3 regions of the Arthrobacter sp. LFS091 genome follow, and region 3 is predicted to be linked to each of the others. Evidence: riboswitches for the same ligand, from Rfam matches in the RefSeq annotation. Region 3 holds a riboswitch; each other region holds the start of a gene.
The links. Region 3 has a riboswitch for thiamine pyrophosphate ahead of ACNQOP_RS13525 (ECF transporter S component). Riboswitches for the same ligand answer to the same signal wherever they lie in the genome.

Region 1: another riboswitch for thiamine pyrophosphate. It lies ahead of thiC (phosphomethylpyrimidine synthase ThiC); the one in region 3 lies ahead of ACNQOP_RS13525 (ECF transporter S component).
Region 2: another riboswitch for thiamine pyrophosphate. It lies ahead of thiD (bifunctional hydroxymethylpyrimidine kinase/phosphomethylpyrimidine kinase); the one in region 3 lies ahead of ACNQOP_RS13525 (ECF transporter S component).

The regions. Positions count from the first base shown of each region.
Region 1 is NZ_JBFPFP010000005.1:369,836-379,467, forward strand. Features, by position in the region: gene ffh (signal recognition particle protein) at 1-121, shown strand, start outside; gene ACNQOP_RS11920 (alpha/beta fold hydrolase) at 181-903, shown strand; gene thiC (phosphomethylpyrimidine synthase ThiC) at 886-2,733, opposite strand; TPP riboswitch at 2,729-2,836, opposite strand; gene ACNQOP_RS11930 (amidohydrolase family protein) at 2,921-4,003, shown strand; gene ACNQOP_RS11935 (VOC family protein) at 4,083-4,955, shown strand; gene ACNQOP_RS11940 (hypothetical protein) at 5,062-5,499, shown strand; gene rpsP (30S ribosomal protein S16) at 5,731-6,153, shown strand; gene ACNQOP_RS11950 (RNA-binding protein) at 6,155-6,397, shown strand; gene rimM (ribosome maturation factor RimM) at 6,528-7,082, shown strand; gene trmD (tRNA (guanosine(37)-N1)-methyltransferase TrmD) at 7,083-7,883, shown strand; gene rplS (50S ribosomal protein L19) at 8,151-8,504, shown strand; gene lepB (signal peptidase I) at 8,584-9,261, shown strand; gene lepB (signal peptidase I) at 9,262-9,632, shown strand, end outside.
Region 2 is NZ_JBFPFP010000001.1:530,448-540,079, forward strand. Features, by position in the region: gene ACNQOP_RS02470 (glutamate-5-semialdehyde dehydrogenase) at 1-89, opposite strand, end outside; gene proB (glutamate 5-kinase) at 86-1,267, opposite strand; gene obgE (GTPase ObgE) at 1,257-2,843, opposite strand; gene rpmA (50S ribosomal protein L27) at 2,978-3,241, opposite strand; gene rplU (50S ribosomal protein L21) at 3,304-3,612, opposite strand; gene thiD (bifunctional hydroxymethylpyrimidine kinase/phosphomethylpyrimidine kinase) at 3,988-5,499, opposite strand; TPP riboswitch at 5,490-5,588, opposite strand; gene ACNQOP_RS02500 (Rne/Rng family ribonuclease) at 5,753-8,932, opposite strand; gene ACNQOP_RS02505 (vitamin K epoxide reductase family protein) at 9,404-9,632, shown strand, end outside.
Region 3 is NZ_JBFPFP010000006.1:302,094-311,725, forward strand. Features, by position in the region: gene ACNQOP_RS13505 (penicillin acylase family protein) at 1-289, shown strand, start outside; gene ACNQOP_RS13510 (GNAT family N-acetyltransferase) at 338-937, shown strand; gene ACNQOP_RS13515 (energy-coupling factor transporter transmembrane component T family protein) at 934-1,728, opposite strand; gene ACNQOP_RS13520 (ABC transporter ATP-binding protein) at 1,725-3,290, opposite strand; gene ACNQOP_RS13525 (ECF transporter S component) at 3,290-3,910, opposite strand; TPP riboswitch at 3,988-4,124, opposite strand; gene ACNQOP_RS13530 (NUDIX hydrolase) at 4,319-5,002, shown strand; gene ACNQOP_RS13535 (DUF4235 domain-containing protein) at 5,039-5,299, shown strand; gene mnhG (monovalent cation/H(+) antiporter subunit G) at 5,383-5,772, opposite strand; gene ACNQOP_RS13545 (monovalent cation/H+ antiporter complex subunit F) at 5,762-6,040, opposite strand; gene ACNQOP_RS13550 (Na+/H+ antiporter subunit E) at 6,037-6,603, opposite strand; gene ACNQOP_RS13555 (Na+/H+ antiporter subunit D) at 6,600-8,168, opposite strand; gene ACNQOP_RS13560 (Na(+)/H(+) antiporter subunit C) at 8,165-8,665, opposite strand; gene ACNQOP_RS13565 (Na+/H+ antiporter subunit A) at 8,662-9,632, opposite strand, start outside.

The DNA of each region.
Region 1 (9,632 bases), on a different contig from region 3:
CAAACGGGCAAACGCTGCTTCAGCGGCCCCCACGGGCGCGGCTTTTGGGCAAGGCGCGGCGGACTTCGACCCGTCGTCGCTGAACCTTCCCAAGGGCTTCGACAAGTTCCTCGGTAAGTAGACAGTGCGTCCCAGCTGCCAGGCAGTTGGGATGTCAGAGCCGTGGAATAGGCTGAACCAATGCACAAGCAGCGCGTAGTCTTCGTTCACGGCCTGGGGAGTTTCGGCGCCGCAGCATGGCCGAAGCAACACGGCATGGCGCTGGCCTATGACGCCCTGTTCCTGAGGCGGCACGGCTTTTCGGCGGTCGAGGAACCGGCGCCATCCAATGTGGCAGCAGATGTCGCCATCGTGATCAATGCGTTGGCCGATGCCGGTGGAGGCCACGTCGTGGCGCACGAACAGGGCGCCATTTCCGCCATGCTGGCAGCTATTGAGCGTCCTGATCTTGTGCATTCGCTGTCGTTGGTGGAGCCGGCGTGCTTGTCGCTGACAGCCGAACTGCCGGCCACGGCCTCCCACCGTGCGCTGATGGAGCCGTTGTTCGACGTCCGGGCACAATTGAACGACGCCGACTACCAGCGGGAATACTTCCGCAGGGCTTTCTCGGCCGAAACCGGGGGACTGGACACGCCGGAGGCCCGGAAGTCTGCGCGGCGCCTCAGGCTCCAGGCACCGCCATGGGAGGCACCGCTTCACATTGTGCCCGGCGTTCCCACCTTGGTCCTTACGGGTGGTTGGGAGCCGCTTTACGAGGAAATTGCGGGATACCTCCAGGAGACCGGCGCCCTCCGCCGGGTAGCAGCGGGCGGGCACCGGCCCCAGGATTCAGTGGATGGCGATCACATCATCCGCTCGTTTGTCGCGGACGTGGGACGGGCCATGTCAGTTCAGGCGTCCTGAGCTGCCATTGCCCGCAGTGCCGGGTACCTGCAGTTCCGGCAGGTAGACCTTCCCGCCGGAAGCCAGGAACTCCTGGCTCTTTTCCCTCATGCCGCTGTACATGCCGGCGATTGCGGCCTGCGCTTCAGCTGAACCGTACTCATCGCGGATATCCTGGCTGATCCGCATGGAGCAGAATTTCGGCCCGCACATCGAGCAGAAGTGTGCGGTCTTGGCCGGCTCGGCGGGCAGGGTTTCGTCGTGGAACGCCTCGGCTGTCACAGGATCGAGGGACAGGGCGAACTGGTCGCGCCAGCGGAACTCGAAGCGGGCTTTGGACAGTGCATCGTCGCGCTCGTTCGCGCCAGGGTGCCCCTTGGCGAGGTCAGCGGCGTGGGCGGCGATCTTGTAGGTGATCACACCGGTTTTGACGTCGTCCTTGTTCGGCAGGCCAAGGTGTTCCTTGGGTGTCACATAGCAGAGCATTGCCGTGCCGTAGCGGGCGATTTCGGTCGCGCCAATGGCCGAGGTGATGTGGTCGTAGCCGGGCGCCACATCCGTGACCAAGGGGCCCAGTGTGTAGAACGGGGCACCCTTGCACAGTTCCTGCTGGCGTTCGACGTTTTCACGTACCAAGTGGAAGGGGATGTGCCCCGGGCCTTCAACCATGACCTGGACATCGAACTCCCACGCCCGCTGGGTCAGCTCGGCAAGGGTGTCCAGCTCTGCGAACTGCGCGGCATCATTGGCGTCCGCGATGGAGCCGGGACGCAGCCCGTCGCCGAGCGAAAAGGCGACATCGTACTTGGCGAAGATCTCGCACAGTTCGTCGAAGTGGGTGTAGAGGAAGTTCTCCTGGTGGTGGGCCAGGCACCAGCCGGCCATGATCGAGCCGCCGCGGGAAACGATGCCGGTGACGCGATTGGCAGTCAACGGGACGTAGCGCAGCAGCACCCCGGCATGGACGGTCATGTAGTCCACCCCTTGTTCGCACTGTTCAATCACGGTGTCGCGGAAGATCTCCCACGTGAGCTTATTGGCCTCGCCGTTGACCTTTTCGAGTGCCTGATAAATGGGAACCGTGCCGATTGGAACAGGGGAGTTGCGGATGATCCATTCCCGCGTGGTGTGGATGTCATCGCCGGTGGAGAGGTCCATGACCGTATCGGCACCCCATTGCGCCGCCCACTGCAGTTTGTCGACTTCCTCGGTGATGGAGCTGGTCACCGCGGAGTTGCCAATATTGGCGTTGATCTTGACCAGGAACGCCTTGCCGATAATCATCGGTTCGGATTCCGGGTGATTGATGTTGCTGGGGATGATGGCGCGTCCGGCGGCAACTTCGCTGCGGACCAATTCGACATCGCAGTTCTCGCGCAAGGCCACGAACTGCATCTCCTCCGTCACGATGCCCTTCCGGGCGTAGTGCATCTGTGTGACGGTCTTCTGCTCGACGGCGCGGCGGGGCACCGGTTGTGCGCCCTTCCACTCCGCCGATGCCGCACCGCGCCGGACCGCGGACTTGCCGTCGTCGAGCAGGTTCCTTTCACGGCCCGAGTACGGCTCCGTGTCGCCCCGGCCTTCGATCCAGGGTGCACGGAACGGTTCCAGCCCGACTCTCGGATCACTGCCCGGTCCGGCAGTTCGATAAACCTGCAGGGGCGGGTTGGCTTGGCCATTGGGGGAGGGTTCCAGTGCGATCTCGGTGACAGGAACGCGAATGCCATGTTCGGGATCTTCAAGCCACCCCAGCGAGTGGGATTTCAGCGACTGCGTCACGGTTTCCGGTGCCCCGGTCTTAACGACGGTCGCGTTTTGGGCAGGGCTGTGCTGTGTTTCTGTGGTGCTCAAGGGACTGCTCACTTCCTTCGCCGGCATTACCCGGACAGGTTCAACGGTCGCAGACTGCCTCAGTCCGATCTCAGCCCCTGCAGGGGCCCCCGTGTGGTCGTAGACGAAGCTACCACAGCTGCCTGCGGCCGCACAGTCATATGGCGTTGCAGGCTTGCCAGGCACGTACAGGGCTAGGCTTTTTGCCATGGCCAACATCATCGAATTCAGCGGTACGGTGCTCGTAGCAGCAGGCAGGGAGCGCAGGGGCATGTGGTCCGTTGACGGTCGCCTGACGTTCATCCAGCCGGTGGCGGCACCGGACGTTGTGCTCGACGGCTGGGTCTTGCCCGGCTTTGTCGACGCCCACTGCCACATCGGTTTGGGGCCGGGCGGTGCGGTTGATGAGCAGACCACCCTCGCCCAGGCAAGGGCAGACCTGGCGGCCGGCACACTGTTGATCCGTGATGCCGGATCGCCCAGTGACACGCGCTGGGTCCAAGGGCGCGCGGATTTGCCGCGACTGATCAGGGCTGGCCGGCATATAGCCAGGGACCGGCGGTACCTCCGAGGACTGGGCCATGAAATCGATCCCGAACAGCTCGTGGAGACCGTCCGCAAAGAAGCCCGTGACGGCGATGGCTGGGTGAAACTCGTGGGCGACTGGATCGATCGCGGCATTGGTGACCTGGCCGCGTCCTTCCCGGCCAAGCTGGTCAAGGACGCCATTTCGGCCGCGCACGATGAGGGAGCCAGGGTTACGGCCCACTGCTTCGCAGAAGACACCATTGACGACATGCTGGACGCCAATATCGACTGCATCGAACACGCTACGGGCCTCTTGCCGCGGCACCTTCCGCGGCTTGTGGAGCAGGGCGTTCCGATTGTCCCTACGCTGGTCAACATTGCGACTTTTCCGGAGATTTCCGCCCAGGCCGCGCCCAAGTTCCCCGTCTACGCAGATCACATGGCGAAGCTGTGGGAACGCCGCCACGACCGCGTGCTGGAGGCCTTCGAAGCCGGTGTCACCATCTACACGGGCACCGATGCCGGCAGCGTGATCAAGCACGGCCGGATTGCGGACGAGATGAAGGAACTGCACGACGCCGGCCTGCCGCCTTCCGCTGTCCTGGAGGCCGCAACGTGGGGCGCAAGGGCGTGGCTGGGTGCCGAAGCCATCAGCGAAGGGGCGAGTGCCGACGTCGTTCTCTGCCGTGAAGATCCGCGGGTCGCCCTCAACACCGTGGCCGAACTCCAGCACATCGTTTTACGTGGCGGGATCATCCGTTAGGAATAAATTGAAGCTTCAAGTAATTTAGTACTAGTAGAAGGTGCCGAAAGGGCGGCAGCCTCAAACCCAGGAGCTTCACATGACTACAGCAAACAGCCAGGATCTTCTTCCTGCCGAACTCACCATGGGCACCGTCATGCTCAAGGTAGGCGACATGAAGGTCATGAGCGACTACTACCAGCGCGCCTTGGGCCTGGACATCGTGGCCGAGCAGGATGGCGGACTGTACTTGGGCCGCACGGGAAAGCCTGTTGTCCACCTGGCGCCTGCCTCAGGTCTGCAGATCCCGGGCCGTGGGGAAGCGGGCCTGTTCCACACCGCCATCCTCTTTGAGGACCAGCCATCCCTGGCGGCCACCATTGCCACGGCGGCAGAATACGAGCCGCGCGCCTTTGCCGGAAGCGCCGACCACCTGGTCAGCGAGGCGTTCTATTTCACCGACCCCGAGGGCAACGGTATTGAGCTCTACTATGACAAGCCCCGCGAACTGTGGCAGTGGGACGGCAAGAACGTCGTCATGGACAACGTCGCACTCCCGCCGCAGCGGTTCCTGCAGCAGCACCTGAGTGAGGCTGCCGTGACCGGCCAGCGGGAGGCAGCCGCCGGGATCGGCCACGTGCACCTCCAAGTGGGGGACGTTGAAACTGCGCAAAGGTTCTATGTGGAAACCCTGGGGTTCGAGCGGACGGCGGGCTGGCACGGCCAGGCCTTGTTCGTTTCCGCCGGTGGGTACCACCACCACATGGCCATGAACGTGTGGAACAGTCGCGGTGCCGGACCCCGAAAGGACACGCTGGGGCTTGGGGAAGTCCTGATCGAGGTCCCCACGGCTGATGACGTCGCGATGCTGGCGGACCGGCTGAAGGTGGCGGGCGTCCAGAACCACCACACCGGCGCTGAGCTTCGGTTCGACGACCCATGGCGGAACAAGCTGCGCGTCGCCGTTCGCTGAATCGTCCTGGCAGCCCATGGCTGCACTAAGCTGGGCATTGACGGCGCGGAACCTTTCGGTTCCCGTGCCGCCGCCCCGTCAGCACGAAGGATTGAGAGTACTTTCCATGGGCTTTGCCGAAATATTTGTAGCCACCCACGACGAAGCACTCAAACGGGCAGCCGCACTGGATCGCGGTGCCGAAGCCACGGGCCCCGCCGTCAGGATCGAAGGCATCACCGACTTTGAGGTAGAACAGCTGGGCGACCTCGCCGGACAGGCCGTCCATGCTGCGGGAGCAGACTATGAGCTCGCCCTGGTGGATGTGACGAGTGATGCCCTCCTCGGAGTTCCCGAGGCCATGGTGCGCGCGCTTGCCGAACTGCTCACCTATGAAAGTGAGGGCGATGGCAACGTCCTTGATGATGTTGCTGCGGCCTGGGCCGCCCAGGACGACATGCCCTTTGACGCTACCCAATCGCGCCAGTACGTCCAGCAACTGGCCGCCCTCGCCACGGATGTGGAAAAAGCCGACCGCTCCGGACTCTACGTCTGGTCCGCCTGACAGTTGCCCGGTTTTCGCGGATACGATCCGTCCGGAGTGACCAAGAACACGCCACCCTTTGCGGCCTAAGTCGTAATTGCACCGGGCATCTGGCACAATGGACAGGTACTTGATCGGTGCGGCCCCTCTCTCCGTGCCCGTATCTTGTCCTTCGAACCGTCCAGTATGGCCCGCCCCACGGGTGCAGAACGTCGGGTTCACCTCGTTTCAGAAACAGGAGTGACCACAAAAGTGGCCGTAAAGATTCGCCTTAAGCGCTTCGGTAAGATGCGCGCACCGTACTACCGCATCGTCGTCATGGATGCCCGCGCCAAGCGCGATGGCCGTGCCATTGAAGAAATCGGCAAGTACCACCCCACCGAAGAGCCGTCGTACATCGAGGTCGCTTCCGAGCGCGCCCAGTACTGGCTGTCCGTTGGCGCCCAGCCGACCGAGCAGGTTGCTGCGATCCTCAAGATCACCGGTGACTGGCAGAAGTTCAAGGGCCTGCCGGGCCAGGAAGGCACCCTGAAGACCAAAGCTCCGAAGGAAGCCTTCGTAGCACCGGAGAAGGGTTCCGTCATCATCCCGGAAGCCATCACCAAGAAGGCCAAGAAGGACGAAGCTGCTGAGGCTCCGGCCGAGGCTGAAGCAGAGACCACCGAGGCTGAGTAAGTTGCTGTCCGAAGCGCTCGAGCACTTGGTTCGTGGGATCGTTGACAGTCCTGAGGATGTCAAGGTCAGTGCCAAGAACAACCGCCGCGGGGAATCCCTTGAGGTGCGAGTTCACCAAGAGGACCTCGGACGGGTAATCGGCCGTCAAGGACGCACAGCCCGCGCACTGCGCACAGTTGTTGCGGCTTTGGCTGGTGGCGAGCAGGTCAGGGTCGACGTCGTCGACACCGACCGTCGCCGGTAACGCGCTCAGCACATCTTGTCTTAGGTCCGGCCCCTTCACCGAATATGGTGGAGGGGCCGGATTGCTTTATCCAACATTCATTACCGTGGCTGCCTGGCGGCGCGGGAACAACAAGAATTCAGAGGAACCCATGCAGCTCCAGGTGGCCCGGATCGGCAAACCCCACGGCATCCGCGGCGAGGTCACGGTGCAGGTACTCACCGACGCCCCGTCGGAGCGCTTTGTCGCAGGTACCGAGTTTGTCGTGGAGCCGGCCTCTGCCGGCCCCCTGACCATCCGCAGCGCACGGTGGAACAAGGACATCCTCCTGCTGGGCTTCGAGGAAGTTGCCGATCGCAACGCTGCCGAAGTCATCCGCGGCGCCAAGCTCTTCATCGAAACCGAGGAACTGGATGACGAGGACGATGATGAAGGCTGGTATGAGCACGAGCTCGTTGGCCTTGAAGCGCGGGTTGGCTCGCAGGTTGTGGGCACCATCGCTGCACTCACCACGCTCCCGGTCCAGGACCTGCTGACGGTCAAGACCCCGGACGGCAAGGAAATCCTTATTCCATTCGTCGACGAGATCGTGCCTGAAGTCAACGTCGAGGACGGCTACATCCTGGTCACCCCTCCTGCCGGCCTATTTGAGATCAACGAGTCCACCGCGGAGGAGTCCAAGGACGGCACCGGGGATGATGCCTGAATGAGGATTGATGTCGTCAGCATTTTTCCCGAATACCTTGCCCCGCTTGAGCTTTCGCTCATAGGCAAGGCCCGCCAGGACGGATTGCTCGAACTTAACGTTCACGATCTCCGCTCCTTCACCACGGACAGGCACCGCACCGTGGATGACACCCCCTATGGCGGTGGGGCAGGGATGGTGATGAAGCCTGAGCCGTGGGCCCAGGCCCTCGAATCCGTAGCAGGGGCCCGTGAAGGTTCCAAGCCCGTACTGATCGTTCCTTCGCCGGCAGGGGAGAGGTTCAACCAAGCCCTGGCCTACGAACTTGCCGAAGAGGACCAACTCGTCTTTGCCTGCGGACGCTACGAAGGCATCGACGAGCGCGTCATCGACTGGGCGCAGGACCACTTCACGGTTCGTCCCGTCAGCCTTGGAGACTATGTTCTCAACGGTGGCGAAGTAGCCGTGCTGGCCATGGTGGAAGCCATTGGGCGCCTCCTCCCGGGGGTTGTCGGCAATCCTGAGTCCTTGGTTGAGGAATCCCACTCCGACGGTTTGCTGGAATACCCGGTGTACACGAAGCCCTCCGCATGGCGCGACCATGAGGTCCCCGCCATCCTGCTCAGTGGCAACCACGGCAAGATCGCCCAATGGCGCCGCCACGAGCAATTCAGGCGGACAGCCGAGCGCCGTCCGGACCTTCTGGAAGCGTTCGACGCCGGTGCGTTGAGTCGCGCTGACCGCAACGCTTTGGCGGACCTCGGGTACGACGTCGTCGACGGCCGTTTGCGTCCGCGGCCCGGTGGCGACGCCGCAAACTAAGGGCGCGCTCCCGCCGTCGAACGTTCAAGGGACCTGACAGTTGGCCCGACGGCAGCGCATATGGCAGAATTAACCCTTGTGTCTGCTGGGCTGACACCTGCCACAGGGGGAGTTCAGCCAACAGTCGGGCAACCCGGTGACGCCAATCAGTGGCGGAACCGGACACTAAGAAACTTCGGCGGAAATTTCCGGTGGCTTTAAGTGCCCCCGGGCTTGTCCGCCGTAACCCAAAGTGAATGACCTGTGGCGTTCACCAGGAGTGGATTAATGCATATCCTCGATAGCGTAGATGCAGCATCGCTGCGTAACGATGTTCCTGAGTTCCGTGCGGGCGACACCCTCAAGGTTCACGTCAACATCATCGAAGGCAAGAACTCCCGTGTCCAGGTATTCCAGGGCTTCGTCCTGGGCCGCCAGGGTGACGGCGTTCGCGAAACCTTCACCGTTCGCAAGGTTTCCTTCGGTGTCGGCGTAGAGCGTACCTTCCCGGTACACTCCCCGATCATCGACAAGATCGAGGTCGTCACCAAGGGTGACGTCCGCCGCGCCAAGCTTTACTACATGCGTGCACTGCGCGGTAAGGCTGCGAAGATCAAGGAAAAGCGCGACTTCGCCAAGTAGTCCTGCGACTTACGCAACGGGTCCAGGATTCGTGCCCGGTAGTTCCGGAGCAATCCGCAACGCAACAGGGATACGAGTCATGGACACATCAGAACGCCAGCCCCGGAAACAGGGCTGGCGTTTTGTTTTGCTCGCACTGGTCCTTGCTGTCGCCATCAGTGGTTTGGTGCGCTCGTTGTGGCTGGATGTCTATTACATTCCCTCCGAATCCATGGAACCCCTCCTCGGAACCGGGGACCGGATCCTTGTTTCCCGCACGGCCTACGCGTCGGAGCCAATCCGCCGGGGTGACGTGGTCGTTTTCGATGGCCGCGGTTCATTCGCTCCGCTCAGCAGCGGCCAAGGCCCGTTGGTCGATGCGGTTTCTGCGGCGAGCCAGTGGTTCGGACTTACGGGAAGTGACACCACGTACGTCAAGCGGGTCATAGGAGTCGCCGGCGACCACGTCCGGTGCTGCTCGGCCGACGGAAGACTCACAGTCAACGATCAGCCTGTTGATGAACCCTATGTGTACCCAGGGGATGAACCCAGCAAGCAGAAGTTCGACGTCGTGGTGCCGGAGGGTCGTCTGTGGCTGATGGGCGACCACCGTTCCCGTTCAGCGGACTCCCGCGGACTGCTGGGTGCACCGGGCGGCGGTATGGTGCCCGTGGAACGGGTTATCGGCCGGCCGGTCCAGATCGTCTGGCCACTTGATAGATTTGCAGAGATGCCTCGCTCCGCGCAGGCTGAAACACCTTTGAAGAACGGACAGTAGATGCCGGACAAAGCTCCCGGGAACCCTGAGAGGTACGACGACGACGCACGGCTCTCGGACGGAACGGCAAGTACTGCCGGCTTGGCGGAGACGAGCCCGGATGACGCTGATGCTCCCGGGAAGACGCACAGGAATCCCGTCCTCGTTTGGGTGAAAGAGATCGTCACCGTTGTAGCGATTGCCTTGGTGCTGTCCTTCCTGCTCAAGACTTTCCTGTTCAGGGCGTTCTATATCCCCTCGGAATCCATGGAAAGCACCTTGGATGTCAACGACCGGATCTTCATCAACCTCCTGGTTCCGGGCCCGTTCGACCTGTCCCGCGGTGATGTAGTGGTGTTCAAGGACACCCAGGCCTGGCTCGAACCCGTACC
Region 2 (9,632 bases), on a different contig from region 3:
CCGCCTGCCACAGGGTTCTCCGGCGTCTGGCCGGCAGCACCGGAAACGTCGGAGATCACAGGGGCGTCGGGGGTCAGCGCTTCAGTCATGCTCCAAGTTTAGATGAGCGCGGCGCCCCCAGGAGCACCAGATCGTCAACATGAACAACTTCGCGGTCATAACCACGGCCCATGGCTTGGCCGAGCTCCTGCGTGGTCCGTCCCAGCATCCGCGGCAGTTCCTCCGAGGAGTAGTTCACCAGGCCGCGCGCCACCACGGTTCCATCATGCCCCACCATCTCGACGGGGTCACCAGCTTCGAAGTCGCCACTGATATCCGATATCCCCGCGGGCAGGAGCGACCTGTGCCGGTCGCGCACGGCTTTCACGGCGCCGTCGTCGAGCATCAAGCGGCCCTGAACGGTCGCCAGGTGGGCCAGCCACAACAGGCGTACCGGCTTGCGGTTTCCGTTCACGGCAAACCACGTCCCCACGTCCTCGCCGGCCAGGGCAGCCGCGGCGTTGGCCGTAGAAGTGACCAGTGCATGAATACCGGAACCGGCGGCGATGGAGGCAGCCTCCACTTTGGTCATCATTCCGCCCGTTCCCACACCGGCTTTGCCCGCCTTGCCAATGGTGACGTCTTCAAGGTCCTGCGGACCGCGGACCAGCCGAATCCGCTGCGCACCCTGGGACGGCGGACCGTCGTAGAGGGCGTCGACGTCGGACAGCAGCACGAGCGCGTCGGCGCGGACCAGGTGGGCCACCAACGCAGCCAGCCGGTCGTTGTCGCCGAAACGGATTTCGTGGGTAGCAACAGTGTCGTTTTCGTTCACGACCGGTACCACGCCGAGGTTCAGCAGCCGATCCAAAGCACGGAACGCATTGGTGTGCTGCGTGCGGCGCATGAGGTCATCGGCCGTCAACAGGACCTGGCTGACAGTGATCCCATGCGCGCTGAAAGCCTGCGTGTAGCGGGCCATCAGGAGTCCTTGACCGACGCTCGCTGCTGCCTGCTGCGTGGCCAGGTCCTTCGGGCGCTTGGCAAGGCCCAACGGAGCCAGGCCAGCGGCGATGGCACCAGAGGAGACCAAGATGATTTCGGTGCCCGCATTGCGCTGGTGGGCCAGGGCGTCGACAAGCCCCGCGAGGGACTTCTCGGAAATACCGCCCTTGATACTCGTCAGCGACGAGGAACCCACTTTGACGACAATCCGCTTGGCGGTGGCCAGTGCGTTGCGTTCGAGGCCCTCGGCGGAGTTCGGTGCGTCGACGGTCCTAGTCGTCATCACCGGCGTCCAGGTTGCTTTCCTTCACGGCCTGGGCGCGCCGGCCGCTGACGGACTCGGTCCAGATGCCCGCCTTGCGCTCAGCTTCAAGCTCGGCACGCGCAGCAGCCTTGGCTTCGCGGCGTTCAACCTGTTCTTCGCGCTTCTGCGAACGTGTGGGCCGGTCCCCGATGTCGGCAACGCGGATGTCCGTGCCGCGCGGAGTTGCCAGGAGCTCGGCGCCGGCCATCATGGTCGGCTCCCAGTCGAAGACAACGCCGTCGTCTTCACCGATGACCACGGTGTCGCCCGGCTTGGCACCGACCTTGAACAGTTCGGTTTCGACGCCGAGCTTCGCCAGCCGGTCGGCAAGGTATCCAATGGCTTCCTCGTTGGTGAAGTCGGTCTGCTTGACCCAGCGAACGGGCTTCTCCCCCAGGACACGGAACAGCGGCTCGAGGTTCTTTTCTTCGCGGCGGATCTTGAAGCCGGACTCGTTGACCGCGCGCGGACGAAGGACCGGAGGTGCCACCTTGGGGGGCGCAGTCGCTACCGCATCACGCGCGGCCTTGACGATCTCTGCCATGGCGAAGCCCAGTTGGCGCAAGCCTTCGTGGCTCGTGGCCGAGACTTCGAACACGCGGTATCCGCGGGCTTCGAGGTCCGGGCGAACGAACTCGGCCATGTCCTTGCCGTCCGGAAGATCCACCTTGTTGAGGACAACCAGCTTGGGGCGTTCGTTCAGCGGCACCACCTCACCGTCGACACCGGCGTAGCTCATGTCCACTGCGTACTTGTCGAGTTCGGCCTCGATAATCGCCAGGTCGGACAAAGGATCCCGATCGGATTCCAGGGTTCCGCAGTCAAGGACGTGCACCAAGGCGGCGCAACGCTCTACGTGGCGCAGGAAGTTGTGTCCGAGTCCCTTGCCGTCGCTTGCTCCCTCGATCAGGCCCGGAACATCGGCAATGGTGAAGCGGACATCGCCGGCCTGGACCACGCCAAGGTTGGGGATGAGGGTGGTGAAGGGGTAATCGGCAATCTTGGGCCGGGCAGCGGACATGGCTGCGATCAGGCTGGACTTGCCGGCCGACGGGAAGCCAACCAGGGCGATGTCGGCAATGGACTTCAGTTCCAGGACAATATCGCTGGATTCGCCTTCGATGCCCAGGAGGGCAAAGCCGGGAGCCCGGCGTTTCTGCGAGGAAAGCGACGCGTTGCCGAGGCCGCCCTGGCCGCCGGCGGCAGCGATGTACTCAGTACCTTCGCCCACGAGGTCAGCCAGGACTTCGCCGTCCTTGGTCTTGACCACAGTGCCATCGGGTACCGGAAGGATCAGGGTTTCGCCGTTCTTGCCACCGCGCCAGTCACCCATGCCCGGACCACCGTTGGTGGCGTGGCGGTGGGGTGCGTGGTGGTAGTCGAGCAGGGTGGTGGTCTGGGCCGACACCCGAAGGATGACGTCGCCACCATTGCCGCCGTTGCCGCCGTCGGGCCCGCCGAGCGGCTTGAACTTCTCCCGCTTAACAGAGACACAGCCGTGGCCGCCGGTTCCGCCGGATACGTGCAGGACTACCCGGTCTACAAAGCTCGCCACGTGGATCTCCTCAGTTGCTGTTATACAGCGTTGTTGCAAAACCAGTGCGCCCAAGCGCCCCAGTCGATTGTAATGCGGTTAAAAGAACGGTGGAGCGGGCCGTTTGGCCCGCTCCACCGGTTCAGAACTTGTTGTTACTCTGCAGCTGCAGCAGCAACGATGTTCACTACGCGACGGCCGCGGCGAGTACCAAACTCAACCGCACCGGCCTGGAGAGCGAACAGGGTGTCGTCGCCACCGCGGCCGACGCCTGCACCGGGGTGGAAGTGGGTTCCACGCTGGCGAACGATGATCTCGCCTGCGGAAACTACCTGACCACCGAAGCGCTTTACGCCCAGGTACTGAGCGTTGGAGTCACGACCGTTGCGAGTGGAACTCGCGCCTTTTTTGTGTGCCATGTGAAATGCCTGCCTCTAAATTTCTGGGGAAACTGAAAAACCTGAACAGCGTGTAACGAAAGTTACGCGATGCTGGTGATCTTGATCTTGGTCAGTTCCTGACGGTGACCCTGACGCTTCCGGTAGCCGGTCTTGTTCTTGAACTTCTGGATGACGATCTTCGGACCACGGAGGTCTTCGAGGATCTCAGCCGTAACCTTGACGTTGGCCAGTTCCGCAGCTGCGGAGGTGACCTTGTCGCCGTCAACCAGGAGCAAGGCGGGCAGCTCAAGCGTGCTACCGGCTCCACCGGGGACGCGGTTAAGCGTTACGTAGTCTCCAACGGAAACTTTTTCTTGGCGGCCGCCTGCGCGGACAATCGCGTACACCACTTGGGTACTCACTTCTCTCGACGTTTATAACTAAATTTGCGTGCGGAACCTGAACCGGAATCAGGCTTGGTTCGCGCTGTGCCTCAACGCCGTGGACTTCTGAACGAAGTCCGCGAGTCATCCCATGAACAATTCCAAGGGGCATAACCCAAGTGTTGGCGTAAGCACCGAAGATCAAGATTACGCTAGTTTGACCTTCAGCTGCAAATGAGGCCGGGTCCGGAGGCTACCACGTGACTCGCGTCACCAGTTGTAACGGACTCTCCCTGCACCGTGCCCATACAGCCTACAGGGTTTGGGCACGATTAACGCGATTTGCCCTGCGACGCGCGGCGAGCCTCGCAAATTACCCGCCCGGACGCCCGACCGGAGAGGTCATGAGAAAACCCGTGGCGCGTCGAAGAAGGCAGTTTCGTAGCGGCAGGACTGGGTGAAGGCTTCCATCATGGCCTCGCGATCCGCCGGCGAGGCCGCAAGGGCCGCCGCGTCCGTGAGCTTGATCGCAGTCCTGGTTGCCTCGGCGAAGTCTTCGTCGGCGTACGTCTTCAACCACTCCGCGTATGCGTGGTCCACAGGGGAACCTGCTTCCACGTAGGCGTGGTGGAGTTTCTGGCCCACTTCCGCGTACAACCAGTAGCAGGGAAGAATCGCCGCCAGCAGCACCGCGTAGCTTCCCGATGCCGAACAGGCCAGCAAATGGTCCACATAGGACTTGGTCACGGGACCCGTTGTTCCGGACACGTCGCGGCTGCTGAGCCAGTTCCTGTGCAATTCCGACTCGACCTCCAGGCACTGCCGGGAGCCCTTGGCCCAGAACAACTGCTCGTCTTCAGTAGGAGCCAGGGCGCTGGCCCGGGCCAGGACCCGGGAGTAGCCGTTGAGGTAGATCGCGTCCTGTGCCAGGTAATAGCCGAACGCGGATTCCGGGAGGCTGCCCTTCTGAAGGCCATCGATGAAGCCAAGCCGATGGATCGCCTCGAGCTCCGCGCGTGCGTGTTCCCACAAAGTCGCGGCGAACTCGCCGGGCCTCAGACCCCGCTGGTGGTGGAAGTGGTGGATCGGCCCGCTTCCTCGTCCTACTTCCAACGCCCCGGAGTGCCTCAAAGCCTCAAGCAACCAAGGCTTCACCTCCCGCAGTGAAGCTTCCCAGTCCCCCGTGCTAACCTGCACCGTGGCCAGGCCGGACGACAACGAACACCCTGTGCCGTGGCTGTTCCGGGTATCGATGCGGGGCCCGTCGACCTCGACCACGTCCTGCCGCAGCAACCCGCTCGTATTCACCAAAGCATCAGGACACGCCGTTCCCGCCAAGTGGCCGCCCTTCACAAGGACCGTGTTCCCGTACTCAGCGGCCAACCGCTTACCCTGGTCCAGCGCCGAAGCCCAGTCCGTCGCCTCCGTTTCACCCAGGAGCACCGCCAGCTCGGGAAGGTTCGGGGTCAGGAGGTCTGCCAGGGGCAAAAGCGAACGCAACGCCTTCTCAGCGGACTCGCGCAGGAGCCTGTCTCCGCTGGTTGCCACCATCACCGGGTCCAGGACCACGACGGCGGGACGCACCTTTTCGAGCCAGCTGCGGACTTCGTCGATGACCTCTGCGTCGCCGAGCATGCCGATTTTGACGGCGTCAATCTCAATGTCGTTGCTGATGGCGTCCAGTTGTTGGCGCAGAAATTCGACGGGGGGCACGTGGACGGCGCTGACGCCCACGGTGTTCTGGGCTGTGAGGGCGGTGATTGCAGCCATGCCGTAACCACCGTGGGCCGCGATGCTCTTCAAGTCCGCCTGGATCCCTGCCCCACCGGAAGGGTCGGAGCCGGCGATACTCAGCACCCGCGGTGTTGGCCTGCCCGAAGCAACCGGGTAGACAGGAGAATATGCTGCAGTCATGTGGACATCCCTTCGCCGGTGCTAACCGGACAGGTTCAACGGGTCTGGATCTCAGCCCGGCCCAACGCCAGGCACCCCGTGTCTGTCCCCCAGCCTAACCGGGAAGCAGCCCGGCCCGGGAACAGCGCTGCGTAGGGGCCCGGATATGACCCATTGACGTCCCCAGGTCTGGCCATGGACGTCCTGGACGCGCAAAAGACCCCGTAGCGACTGCCGGGGCAGTTGCTACGGGGTCCGATAAGCCGTGAGCGGATCAGAGCTCGGAAGCCGGCACGCCGACTCCCAGGATGATGGGCTCGTCTGCGGGTGCCTTTTTGGCTGGTTCCACAGGGGCCTTAGCCTCGTGGGACGAACCTTGTGGCGCCGACGCAGTCACTTCATGGTGTTCAACGCTGGTTTCGTTGGCCGCACCTTGGGCCCTGCTTGCGCTGCGGTTACGGCGACCTCGGCGACTCCCGGACGTCGAAGCGGCTTCCCGATCCTGCTCAGCGGCCCGAGCCGGGGCAGCCACCTTCGGGGCAGCAACAGCTTCGCGGACGGCAGCTGGTTCCGCTTCCGCCTCCGGCGCCGCTCCCAGGTGGGAGAATGCCTCCGCCAGCAGATCCAGGCTCATTGCCGGTTTGGCCGCCTGTGGTTCGTCCTGGTGTTCAACGAACGGCAAAGCGACTTCTTCGCCACCGAAACGCAGGACCGGGGTGGAGCGTGCTTCCCGGACTGCTGCCTCGTGGGCCGTTGATTCTTCGTCGTTGCCATGAGCTACGGGTTCGTCGGCAGCCGTCTGATGAGTTGACCGCGCCAGTTCCTCTGCACGGTGAAGCTCGTCGTCGTGCAGGTGGGCAGCGTGTGCTGCAGCCGCGATGGTAGCCAACGCAGCGCGGGTTGCCTCGGCCTTTGCCTGGCGCGCAGGGTCCTGCGGTTCCGGGTGCGTTGGCGAGGCCGCGTGCGCGGCCGGCGCAGACTGAACCGGAGCGGGGGCTTCGGAAACAGCCTGTCCCCCACCCTTGCCTCGGCGGCGCTTCCGTTCCGTACGGGCCGCCGGCTGCTGCTGCGTCGATTCCGTGTGCGGGCGGTGGTGCTCAGCGGCCACAACGTTCGCACGGCGGTGTTCCACCGGCTCATCGTGTGTCACGACGCCACGGCCGGCGCAGTGCTCGCACTGCTCGCCGAAGACCTCGAGGAGGCCGGTGCCCATGCGCTTACGCGTCATCTGCACCAGGCCCAACGACGTGACTTCAGCGACCTGGTGCTTGGTACGGTCGCGGCCAAGGCACTCAACCATGCGGCGCAGCACAAGATCGCGGTTGGATTCCAGGACCATGTCGATGAAGTCGATGACAATGATGCCGCCGATATCGCGCAGGCGCAGCTGGCGGACTACTTCCTCGGCAGCTTCGAGGTTGTTCTTGGTGACAGTCTCTTCGAGGTTGCCGCCGCTGCCGGTGAACTTTCCGGTGTTGACGTCCACCACGGTCATGGCTTCGGTGCGGTCAATGACCAACGAACCACCCGAGGGCAGGAAGACCTTGCGTTCCAGGGCCTTGTGGATCTGCTCGTCGATGCGCCAGGCAGCGAAGATGTCCTGGTCCTTGGTCCACTTCTCGAGGCGGCCCACCAGGTCAGGGGCAACGTAGGTCACGTAGGCCTCGATGGTGTCCCATGCGTCGTCGCCGGAGACGATCAGCTTGGAGAAGTCTTCGTTGAAGACGTCGCGCACTACCTTGATGGTCAGGTCGGGTTCGCCGTACAGCAATTCCGGTGCAAGGATCTTGGTTGAGGAGGCTTGCCCCTCAATGCCCTCCCACTGAGCGCGCAGGCGGTTGATGTCGTGCGTCAGCTCTTCTTCCGAGGCACCTTCAGCTGCGGTGCGGACAATGACGCCGGCGTTTTCCGGCAAGCGGTCCTTGAGGATGCGCTTGAGGCGGTTGCGTTCGACGTCCGGCAACTTGCGGGAGATACCGGTCATTGAGCCGCCCGGTACGTACACCAGGTAGCGGCCCGGCAGCGAAATTTGGCTGGTCAGTCGGGCACCCTTGTGACCCACCGGGTCCTTGGTGACCTGCACCAGGACAGAATCGCCTGACTTCAGGGCGTTCTCGATCCGGCGCGGCTGGCCTTCGAGGTTGACAGCATCCCAATTGACTTCGCCGGCGTACAGCACGGCGTTACGTCCACGGCCGATGTCCACGAACGCGGCTTCCATGGAAGGCAGTACGTTCTGGACCTTGCCGAGGTACACATTGCCGATCAGCGAGTCCTGTTGTGTCTTGGACACGAAGTGCTCGGCCAGGACGCCGTCCTCAAGGACGCCGATCTGGATTCTGTCGTCGCGCTGGCGGACGATCATTTGGCGGTCTACCGACTCGCGGCGCGCAAGGAACTCGGCTTCGGTGATGACCTGGCGGCGGCGGCCGGTTTCGCGGGACTCCCTGCGGCGCTGCTTCTTGGCCTCAAGCCGCGTGGAGCCCTTGACGCTGGCGACACGGTTGGACGGAGCCGTTTCGGTGATGGGCCTGGGGGCGCGGACACGGGTCACCGTGTTGGGCGGGTCGTCATCCGTGCCACCGGTCAGTTCAAGATCCTGGTCGCCGCGGCGGCGGCGACGGCGACGACGCGACGTCACGCCTTCTTCAAGGGCTTCCGCTGCCTGGGCTTCGTCGTCCTCGGACTCGCTGGGGCCTTCGGTTTCGTTCTCTTCGCGTTCGGTTCCACGCCTGCCGCGGCGGCCACGGCTCCGGCGACGACGGCGGCTGCCGGCGTCATCGAGCTCGTTGTCCGCGCTGGACTCGGCCTCTTCTTCGACTTCCCCGGCCTTCTCTTCCACGGCCGCAACGCGCGGGACGGTGGTGAGGTCCGGAGCCTGGAAAATCATGGACGTGATGGACACCGGCTCAAGGAAAAGGGACGTGGACGCGGCCGGTGTCTCCTCCTCAGCGGGAGCGTCCTCGGCCGCAGGAGCCGGCGCATCAGCAGCAGCCGGTGTTGCGGCGACTGGCTCAGCAGCAGGTTCGACGGGCTGGGAGCCGGGCTCCGGCGTCGTGGTTTCTTCAGCGGCCGGCGCCTCGGCTGCTTCAGCCTTCGGCTTAGCCGTACGACGACGGCGGACCGGCTTTTCGGGGGCGGGCTCGGCGACAGCTTCAGGCTGGCTCTCGACTGCGGCGGCCTCGGGGGCGCCAGCGGCTTCCTCGCCCAAGCCGGGGAGCGGCTCCGCGGGTTCAACCTTCTTGCGGGACCGGGTCCTGCGTACCGGCGGGGCGGCCGCTTCCGGGGTATCGGTCCCCTCGACAGCTGCAGGCACTTCAGGGGTGGGCGACTCAACCGCGGGAGTTTCCTTGGGCGCGGCCTTGCGGCGGGTCCGGGTGGTCTTCTTCGGCACTTCCGCTGTTTCCGCGGAAGCTGCCTCGTCATTAACGGCTACAACCTGGTCTTTATCCATATGTGGCAACACTCCTGCCCCAGCGACGCCGCCACATCCGGCGCCCGGTGGGGCAAATATTGTCAAAACCCGCAGGCGTTGACAGAAGTCGGTAGTTTGCCTTCCGGTTCGCACCATCATTGGGGTGCGGCAGCCCTGGAAGGCCGGTGGCCCTGTCCTGAAACCCGTTGTTCTGCTGCCACAACCAGGTGCCGTCCATTGTCATGGCGGGCCTACCGAGGATCACGGGATCCGGGGCATGCCCAGCTCATACTGGCGGTCTTGGGAACAAGTCACCGGACCGGATTCCGAATGTGGGTCGAAAACCGGCCATGTTCATTCTCTCACACCCCTGCACCTTCGCGGGGTAACCGGCTGTGTCGCCGCACTGCCGCTACAGGCTGGGGGCCTCCCCCAGCCTACGGCGCTACAATCCTCCCAAGAGCCCTTCCCGCCCCGCCGGGCCACATATCGAAAAGGATCAGATCCGCGATGCCGAGCACCGCCAGGGGAAACCTGGCCAAGAACGCCTCCACGCCGGTGGAAGAACAGTCCACCGTGTACGCTGCACTGCCCAAGACCGTGCGGGACAAGCCCTTTGCGTGGCTCCTGCTGATCACCGGCGTCATCGGCTGGCTTGCCTCAGGGGCGTTGGTCCTTGAGAAGCTCGAAGTTCTGAAGGACCCCAACCATGTCACCGTCTGCGATGTAAATCCCTGGA
Region 3 (9,632 bases):
CCCCGGTTCCCTTGCCGACGCCGCGCCAACTGCCGGTCTCAGCGGCGACACCGGATGCGTGCTATGCACTGAGAGCCTCCCGGGCATGGATGACCGGAGCTTCCGCGGCCCTGTGGCCCGCTACGTCTGGGACCTGTCCGAGCGCCGGAACAGCCGGTGGATTGTTCCCTTCGGCGCCGCCGGGACGCCGGGCCACCAGCATTTCGCCGACCAATTGCCCGTGTGGACCGCCGGGCAGCTCGCCCCGGTGGTTACCGGGTGGTCGGTCCTCAGCAAAGACGAACCCTGACACTTCTGCACCCAGTCGCACCCGAATACCCAGCACCCGAAGGAAGACATGACCACCACCGCCCCGGACTTCTCCGCCCGCACCACCGTCTACTCCGAAGAACTCGAAGGATGGGGTGCCCTGCGGATCGTCCCGCTGGTCCCCAACGAGGACTTGGGGCTTGTCTTCGAGTGGGTGACCCAGCCCCGCGCCAGGTTCTGGGGAATGACCGAGCACACCTTTGAGGAGGTCCTGGGCATCTACGAATTCCTGGACTCACTGGAGACACACCACGCGTTCTTGGTGACCCTGGACGGGGAGGCGTTGGCGTTGTTCCAGACCTACGAGCCCCTGCACGACCCCGTGGGCGAGGCGTACCCCGCCCGCGAGGAAGACATCGGCATGCACCTGCTGCTGGCTCCGGCCACGCGCCCCATCCCGCACTTCACGCCCCGGCTGGCCACGTCATTGATCAAGTACATGTTTTCCCTGCCGGGCAAGGACCGGATCGTTGTGGAGCCCGATGCCCGCAACGCCAAGGCCCTCCGTCGCCTCGAAGCAACATGCTTCGAGCTTGGACCCATCGTCCAGCTCGCGGAAAAGGAGGCACAGCTGGGTTTCCTCACCCGGGCGGGATTCGATGAAGTCCAGGACCGCGCCGCCCGTTAGCGCCAGACGAAGCTCCAGGTCCCGGCGCCCACGGCGGCCAGCACAGCACCCGCTGCGATGACCACTCCGCCAAGGACCACCCAGATATCCAGCACCGAGTACGTGGATTCGCGCGCCCACGTCCGCTGGCCGCCGCCAAAGCCCCGCGCTTCCATGGTCACAGCCAACCGCGAAGCCCGCCGGACAGCCTGGACCAGCAACCCGAAGCTCTGGCCGAGGGTGGCTTTCAACCGCTGGAACGGGTTGCCTTGCGAACCGACACCCCGTGCACGGCGGGCCATGCCAATGGTCTGCCATTCTTCGGCCATGAGGCCCACCAAGCGCATGGCAGCGAGGGATCCCAGGACAAACCGGTGCGGCAGCTTCGCTTTCTGTGCCAAGGCATCGGCCAGGTCCGTGGGGTCGGTGCAGGTCATCAGGAGGATCGCCGGAAGGGCAATCGCCAGGCCGCGCAGCATGAAACCCAGCCCGAGCTCAAGGGAACCTTCGCTGATGGACCAGAGTCCGACGTCGAGCAGTACAGCGCCGCTGTCAGCCGCCACGATCGCTGTGCTCCAGCCACCAATCGCCGCAGCGATGATCAACGGCCAGGCCCGCTGCCACAAAAGCCGCAGCGTGAGCCCGGCAAGGGGGAACAGCGCCAGCTCGGCCACCAGCGCGGTAGTTGCCGAAACCCAGTCGATGGAGAGGGCCAACACCAGCGAAATCAGGAAGACCGCGACGAACTTGGCCAGCGGGTTCGCTGTGGTCAGCAGGGCGTGATTACCCCGCAGGTTCAATGCGTCCCTCATGCTGCACCGGCTTCCTGGCGGCTTGCTGCACGTGCCGCGGGGTCCAGGCGCAGCTCCGTGCCGCCCAGCACGGCGCTGAACTCCTGGTCGTGGGTTACGGAGACCACAGCCGTTCCGGCGTCGAGCAACTCCGAAAGAAACGACGCCAGCTCGGCCCAAGTGTTCGCGTCCTGGCCGAACGTGGGCTCATCGAGGACAAGGACTTTAGGATGCGCGGCGAGCACCGTGGCCACCGAAAGCCTGCGCTTCTCGCCGCCGGACAGGGTGTACGGGTTCGCGTCCACCAGGTGGGTGAGCCGCAACCGCTCCAGCAGTTCGTCCACGCGTTCCTCGCCATGGCCAAGGTGCTTCGGACCAAACATCAGCTCATCCAGCACCTTGCCCGTGACGAACTGGTGCTCGGGCTCCTGAAACACTGTCCCGATGCGTGAAATCAGTTGATCGGCTTTCCACTTGAACGGGTCGATCCCGGCCCCTTCTGAAAGCTCGACGGCGGCACTCACTTTGCCGTCCACCGGCGCCAAAAGGCCGGCCAGCGTGAGCGCGAACGTAGACTTACCGGCACCATTCGGACCAGTGATGGTGAGCGCTTGGCCCGCCCTGACCTGGGCGCTGACATCGGATTGCACAGGAACCGGAGGGATGGTCCGGAATCCCTTTCGGCGGGGCTTTTCTCGCGAGACTGCCACATCCTGGGCAGCCAGGAGCAGTTGTGCGGCGGAGGTCTCAGTGCGCCGGGCACGGGTTGCCGGGACGTATCCGGGAACCCAGACGCCGGCTGCCATCAGCATGGTGCGGGCCTCGGACAGGACCTGCTCCGGCGGGCCGTCCAACAGGACGCCCGGAGTGCCGTTGCCCGCGGATCCTGGCTGCAACACCACAATCCGGTCCACCAGGTCCTTCCACACGGAGACGCGGTGTTCCACCACAACAAGGGTGGCTCCGGTTTTGTCGAGGCAGCGGCCCACTGCGTCCCGCACCTCAAGGACCCCTGCTGGGTCCAGGTTGGCCGTTGGTTCGTCCAGCAGGATCAGCCCGGGCCGCATCGCCAAAATCCCCGCAAGCGCGAGGCGCTGTTTCTGCCCGCCGGACAGGGCCGCCGTCGGATGATCCAACGCCAGTCCGCCGCCGGCAGCGGTCCGCAACCCGACGTCGTCGAGCGCTTCATGGACGCGGGCCCAAATTTCCTCCCGCCGCACGGCCAGGTTCTCGGCGCCGAAGGCGACGTCGTCCCCCACCCGGGACAGGACAACCTGCGTTTCCGGGTCCTGTTGCATCAGGCCCGCACGGCCGCGCTGCTCCCGGGGAGAAGCGCCGTCCAGCAGCAGCGAGCCGGTCTCGTCCGAGTCGTCTTCTTCGTCCCCCAACACCCCCGCGAGGGCATGCAGGAGCGTGGACTTGCCCGCACCCGAGGGGCCGAGCAGCAGTACCCGCTCCCCCGGTTCGATCCTGAGGTCAAGGCCTTGGATGGCTGGCGTGGCCCTTCCGGCGTGCCGCCATCCCCAGCCCTCGGCTGTGATGGCGGCAGGCCGGACGTGGCTGCCGCGTTCAATGACGGGCATCAGCTGAAGACGGGCTCCGAAGCGGCCTTGCGCGACGCGAAGGAACTAAGGACGCCGGTTTTCGCCAGGCCGCGGGTGGCAATCCACGACAGTGCGCCCGCAATGATCGCCCCGGAGATCGTGGTGAACGTGATGTAAGTGAGCTTGTCGATTGCCTCGTAGGCGATGTTCCAGCCCCAGGGAAGGAACGAGTCGTTGAGGCCGCAGAAGAGGCCCGCACCTGCACCGGCAAGGAGCGAGGTGGGCAGGTTGAACTTCTTGTAGAGGAACGCGGCGAAGATGAGCTCCGCGCCAAGGCCCTGAAGGACGCCGGAGATCAGTACGGTGGTGCCGTACTGGGAGCCCATGATGAGTTCGCCTGTGGCAGCAACGGACTCGCAGAACAGGGCGGCACCCGGCTTACGGATGATGAGCATGCCCAGGACCGCCGGAATCATCCAACCGCCAGCGATCAGGCCCGTCAGCGGCGGATACGCCGCGTTCATGGGGATGGATACCAGTGCGGCGCCTTGGGACCATGCCCAGAAAATCACGCCGCCGGCGATGGCGATCAAAGCTGCCACCACAATGTCTACAACACGCCAGTTATAACTGGTCTTCTTCACGCTTACCGTGGTCATTTTTCTGCCTCCTGAGTTACAGGAGGGGAAAGTGCTCCCCGGATTACCCGGCCGGCCTGCGCCGCCCGGTTCCGGACACTCTGAGAAGCTCGACTCCCTTGCGCCGGTACTAACCGGATCAGGTTCGAGGGTCTGCGGCTGTCCGCACTCTCAGCGCCCTCGCGGCTCCCGCATCTCTGCAGGTTCCGACGGCGGCGCTCCCCTGTCGTTATTAAATCTGCCCTGCTGGGCTGGTTCAGTTTACACCTGCACTCCGCGGTGGGGACTGCGGTCCGGTCACATTCCGGCCCACCCTCACCGTTGCGAGGCCCACTCTGCAGCCTTGCCCCACGCTTGGCACGCACACCAGGCCTCGCAACGGACCTGAGAGAATCATCCAGCAACATCCAAAGCGAAGGGGCACACTTCATGACGGACCAACCCGGCTCTGGCCTCCCAGACAACGTTGACGTGGCTGAAGCACGCCTCGCCGCAAGCGTCATCCTGCTCCGCGATACCCCGTCCGGGCTTGAGGCGTTCGTCCAGCACAGGGTCAGCACCATGGACTTCGCCGCAGGAATGGTGGTTTTCCCGGGAGGACGCGTGGACCCCGCCGACCACTCCGGGTGGGACTACGCCCCCGAACTGCTCAGCAGGCATGCTGCGGACTGGCAGGCCAGCTCCATCGGTTCCGACGATGCCGCTGCCAAAGCAGGAATGGTGCTCACAGCCGCGATCCGGGAGGTCCGTGAGGAAGCCGGGCTGAGCATCGACGCCGGTGACCTGCGCCCATGGGCCAACTGGATTACCCCGATCGACATGCCCAAGCGTTTCGACACGTTCTTCTATGTGGCCAGGCCCTCGACAGACAGGGAGCCCCACCACCAAACAACCGAAGCGTGGCAATCCCTGTGGATGCCCGTGGAGGGAATCCTCGCGGCAGAGGCAGCAGGCACCCTGAAACTGATGCCGCCCACCTACTACCTCCTCAAGGAAATCGCCGGATACGGGACCGTCGACGCCGTATGGTCGGCCGATCACCCTGTCGTCCCCGTGCTGGCACCTGTAGGCTCCCTGGTCGCCTTCCTCAAGGAACGGGAAAGCCGCCGCTAGCGTTGCCGGTCCACGCGTTGCGGCTAGGCTGGGGGCATGAACCTCTTCTTCAAGCTGATCGGCGCCGGAGTAAGCCTCGGGGCAGGCTTCGTCGGAACAAAACTCGTCAACAAAGGGTGGGAAAAGGCCACAGGCAACAAGCCGCCCACAGGCAACGATGACATGGAAACGAGCCTTCGCTCCGCCCTCACCTTCGCCCTGATCTCGGCGTTCGTGAGCACACTCATCCAGGTGCTGGCCAGCAGGGGCACCCAGCGTGCCATCGCCCGCTTCGCGAAGTCCCAGGACATCGTCTAGCGCATCACCGTTTGAAGCAACGCGGGGTCACTTCCGGCCCATAAATCCCCCTGGGATGGGCCGGAAGTGACCCCGCGTTGGCTTTAACCCTCCGGGTCGACTTGCCCCGCAGCCGCCCTCTGAACGACGGCCTCAAGTTCGTCCTTGGTCAGCATCTCCCGGTGGCCGTGCTTGGTGCGGTACGCGGCCCGACCCACCATGTGTGCCGACACGGGCGCGGTCAGCAGCTGGAAAATCCACGCCACCAACAGCACGGGCCAAACCCACCAAGTCCGCATCTGCAGGCCGATGGCCGCCAGCATGAGGAACAAGCCCAGGACCTGCGGTTTGGTAGCAGCGTGCATGCGGCTCATCAGGTCAGGGAAACGCAGCAAACCCACCGCGGCGCCGAGGGACATCAGCGCTCCCACCACCAGGAACACAGCGGTCACACCATCGATGACGGCATCCACGCCGGTGGCATCAGGACTCATTGCTCTGTTCCCTCCGCTCAGCCACGAACCGGGCAACTGTCACCGAGCCAATAAAGCCGATCACGGCCAGCGCTACCAGCAGCATCAGGTTATTCAGGTGCCGGTTCACCGCCATGTCGATCGCCAATGCTGCACCGAGAATGGCCAGCAAAACGTCGGATGCCAAGACCCGGTCCAGCAGCGAAGGACCGATCGCGATCCGCACAATGGCGCCGGCAGCGGCCAGGCTAAGAATCACGGCCGTAACTATGAGGACGATTTCCTTCACAGGGCTGCCCCTTTCACGCCTGGACTGATCTCGGCTCCCAACGCCTGGACTTCCTCGCGGGTGCCCATGATGCGGATCAAGCCGGCTTCAATGTTCTGGACTTCCTGACGGATCTTTTCGATGTCAGCCTCTTGGTAAATGTTGAGCGCGTGCAGGTACAGCGTGGACGTCGATCGGTCCACTTCCACCACCAACGAGCCAGGAATCAGGGAGATGACGTGCCCTGTTGCCGTCACCATGAGGTCGGAATGGCTACGCAACGGAACGGCGACGACGGCGCTGCGCACCTTTGGCCCTTTGACCACAGCCAGGTACAACACGAGGAAGCTCGCTGCCACCACTTTGGCGAGGAAGATCAGCGCGAACGGAATGGCGCGCAGCACGTTGAACCTGCCGCTAAGCTCAACGGGAGGCAAGTAGAAGAACTTTGCCACCAAGACCGCGATCAGAGCACCGAACAGCAGGTTGCCCGGGCTGAAATCGCGCCACAGGGCACCCCAGACGATGACCAGCCAGATGAGCAGCGGCAGTTCAGTACGGAAGGAGTTCGGTTTACGGCTCATTTGGCACCAGCCCTCTGCGGCAACGCCGGAATCTCCACCGAATCACCCAGGACCGAATGGATGTACGCCGAGCGGTCCAGCATGATCTCGGCCGAACCGTCTGCGAGGTGGAAGAGCGGCCCGGCAAACACCGTCAACGCCACCCCGAAAACCACCAGTCCCGCCGTCGAACCCACCATGGTGCGCGGGAGCACCCCGACGTTCCCACTGGCCAACAGCACAGGATCCGGGTATTCAGCGTCCTCGGGCTTTCGCCAGAAAGCCCTGTTCCAGACCCTGGCGATTGCCAACAAGGTCAGCAGGCTGGTGACCACGCCGCCGACCACCAAGGTGATGGCCAGCGGTGTGCCCAGTTCCACGCCTGCCTGCAGGAGGCCCAACTTGCCAAGGAAGCCGGAGAAGGGCGGTATGCCCGCCAAATTCATGGCCGGAACGAAGAACAAGAGGGCCAGCAGAGGCGAGAGTTTGGCCAAACCACCCAGTCGGTCGATGGACGAACTGCCACCCCGGCGCTCGATAAGGCCCGTCACCAGGAACAGACTGGTCTGCACAGTGATGTGGTGCGCCACGTAGAAGACCGCGGCGCCCAGGCCTGCGACGGAACTCATGGCGAGGCCGAACACCATGTACCCGATGTGGCTCACCAACGTGAAGGACAGGAGACGCTTTATGTCGCTTTGGGCCAAAGCGCCCAAGATACCCACCACCATGGTCAGCAACGCCACCACCATCAAGGGGACGTTGAGGGTATCTCCCGGGAACAGCAACGTCTCGGTGCGGACCATGGCGTAAACGCCCACCTTGGTGAGCAAACCAGCGAACACCGCGGTGACGGGGGCCGGCGCTGTTGGGTAGGAGTCGGGAAGCCAGAAGGACAGCGGGAATACTGCGGCCTTGATGCCGAACGCCACCAGCAACATGACGTGCAGGAGGTTCTGGGTACCTTGGTCCAATTCGGCGAGCTTTATCGCCAGGTCCGCCATGGTGATGGTTCCAGTGGCACCGTAAATCATGGCGATGGCCACCAGGAACAACACGGACGACACGACGGAAACAACCACGTACGTGACGCCGGCACGAATGCGCGGCCCCGTCCCGCCCAGGGTCATCAGGACGTAGCTTGCCGTGAGCAGGATCTCGAAGCCAACGTAAAGGTTGAAGAGGTCGCCGGTGAGGAACGCGTTGGACACGCCTGCCACCAGGATCAGGTATGTGGGGTGGAAGATCGAGACCGGCGCTTCCTGGTCGCCATCAGCCATGCCCTGGCCGGTGGCGTAGATCAACACCGCGAGGCTCACCACGGTGGACACCACCAGCATCAGCGAGGAGAACTGGTCCACTACAAGGACGACGCCCCACGGAGGCAGCCAACCGCCCAGGGTTACGGACGTGGTGCCGCCGTTCCACACGGATACCAGGAGCAGGCACTCGAGCAAGAGGGTGGCGCTCAGAATGCCTATGCTCACCGCCCGCTGGGCTGAGTGGTGCCGGATCAACAGGAATGCGAGTGCTGCACCCAGGATCGGCAGGAGGACTGCTAGCGGCGACAGGCTCGCGAGATTCACGCGCTGCCTCCTTCCTGGGTGGTGCTGGTGTGCGGCTTTTCCGTGGCTTCCGGATGGCTCCGGTCCGTCGTCGTGATGGGCGTTACGGCGAACTCCGAGGTTTCCAAGGGAACAATGGCGTCGTCTTCGGCGTCGAAGCTTGGAGTCTTGGCCACGCGAACGTCCTCAAGGTCGTCCTGGATCTCGTCCTGGCGGGCCAGGACCCACGTCCGGTAGATGATGCCCAGCATGAAGGCGGTCACCGCGAACGAGATCACGATGGATGTCAGGATCAGTGCCTGCGGCAAGGGATCACTGTAAGCATCGGGGTTCGTCTCCTTACTGAACAGCGGTGCCAGCCCGGCGTAGCCTCCGGTGCTCAGGATCAGGATGTTGGTGGCATTGGCCAGCAACATCAAGCCCAACAGCACTCGCGTCAGGCTTCGTTCAAGGATCAGGTAGATGCCGCAGGCGTAAAGCACGCCCATGACGATCAGCAGGGTCAGGTTGATGCTCATGCGGTACCTTTCCCGGATGCGGCCGATTCGGCTGCTTCTTCGGCCAGTCCCGCGGCGTCTTCCTCTGCCAGCGAATTTTGGCCTTCAAAATGTTCGTCGATCTCGGCACCGAGGCTGCGGAGGACGTCGAGGGCCAAGCCCACCACCACGATGTACACGCCAATATCGAAAATTGTGGAGGTGACGAACTTGATGTTGCCGAACACCGGCAGCCAGAACTCGATAATCGCGCTTTGGAAAACCTGCCCGCCCAGGAAAAGCGGAACCACACCGGAGGCCGCCGCCGTCGCAAGACCCGTCCCCAAGAGGGTTCCGGCGCTGACTGTCGCCGCCTCGCTCAACTCGAACCGCCCACCAGCCAGGTAACGGATGGTCAGGGCGAGTCCTGCGGTGAGGCCGCCCGCGAAGCCGCCACCGGGCAGGTTATGCCCAGCCAGGAGAAGGTAAAGGGAGAACACGATCATCGAGTGGAAGATCAGCCGGGTCACCACTTCGAAGATGATCGAACGCCGCTCCGGCGCCAAGGTGCGGCCGGCCACGAGCCAGGCGTCGCGGGTCACGCCGGTGAACTTTTTCGCCACGGCCAGCGTGGCATCGGCCCGGGAACCACGTTCGACGCCGGTGCGGCGCCCCACGCTGCCTTCGGGCACCGCTTCGGAGGTCTTGATCCGGTCGCCACGGCTGCGGACGAAGATCAGGCTGGCGACACCCGTGGCGGCAATAGCCAACACGGAGATCTCACCAAAGGTGTCCCAGGCACGGATGTCCACGAGGGTCACGTTGACCACGTTCAATCCCCCGCCGCCTTCGTAGGCCAGGCGCGGGAAATCCAGGGAAACAGGCGTTGCCACGCGGGCGCCCATGGCGTAGATCGCGACGAAGATCATGGTGATGCCGAACGCTGCACCGATGATCACACGGATCACCCGGAGCCTGCCGCCGGTCCTGTCCCGCAGCTCCGCGGGGA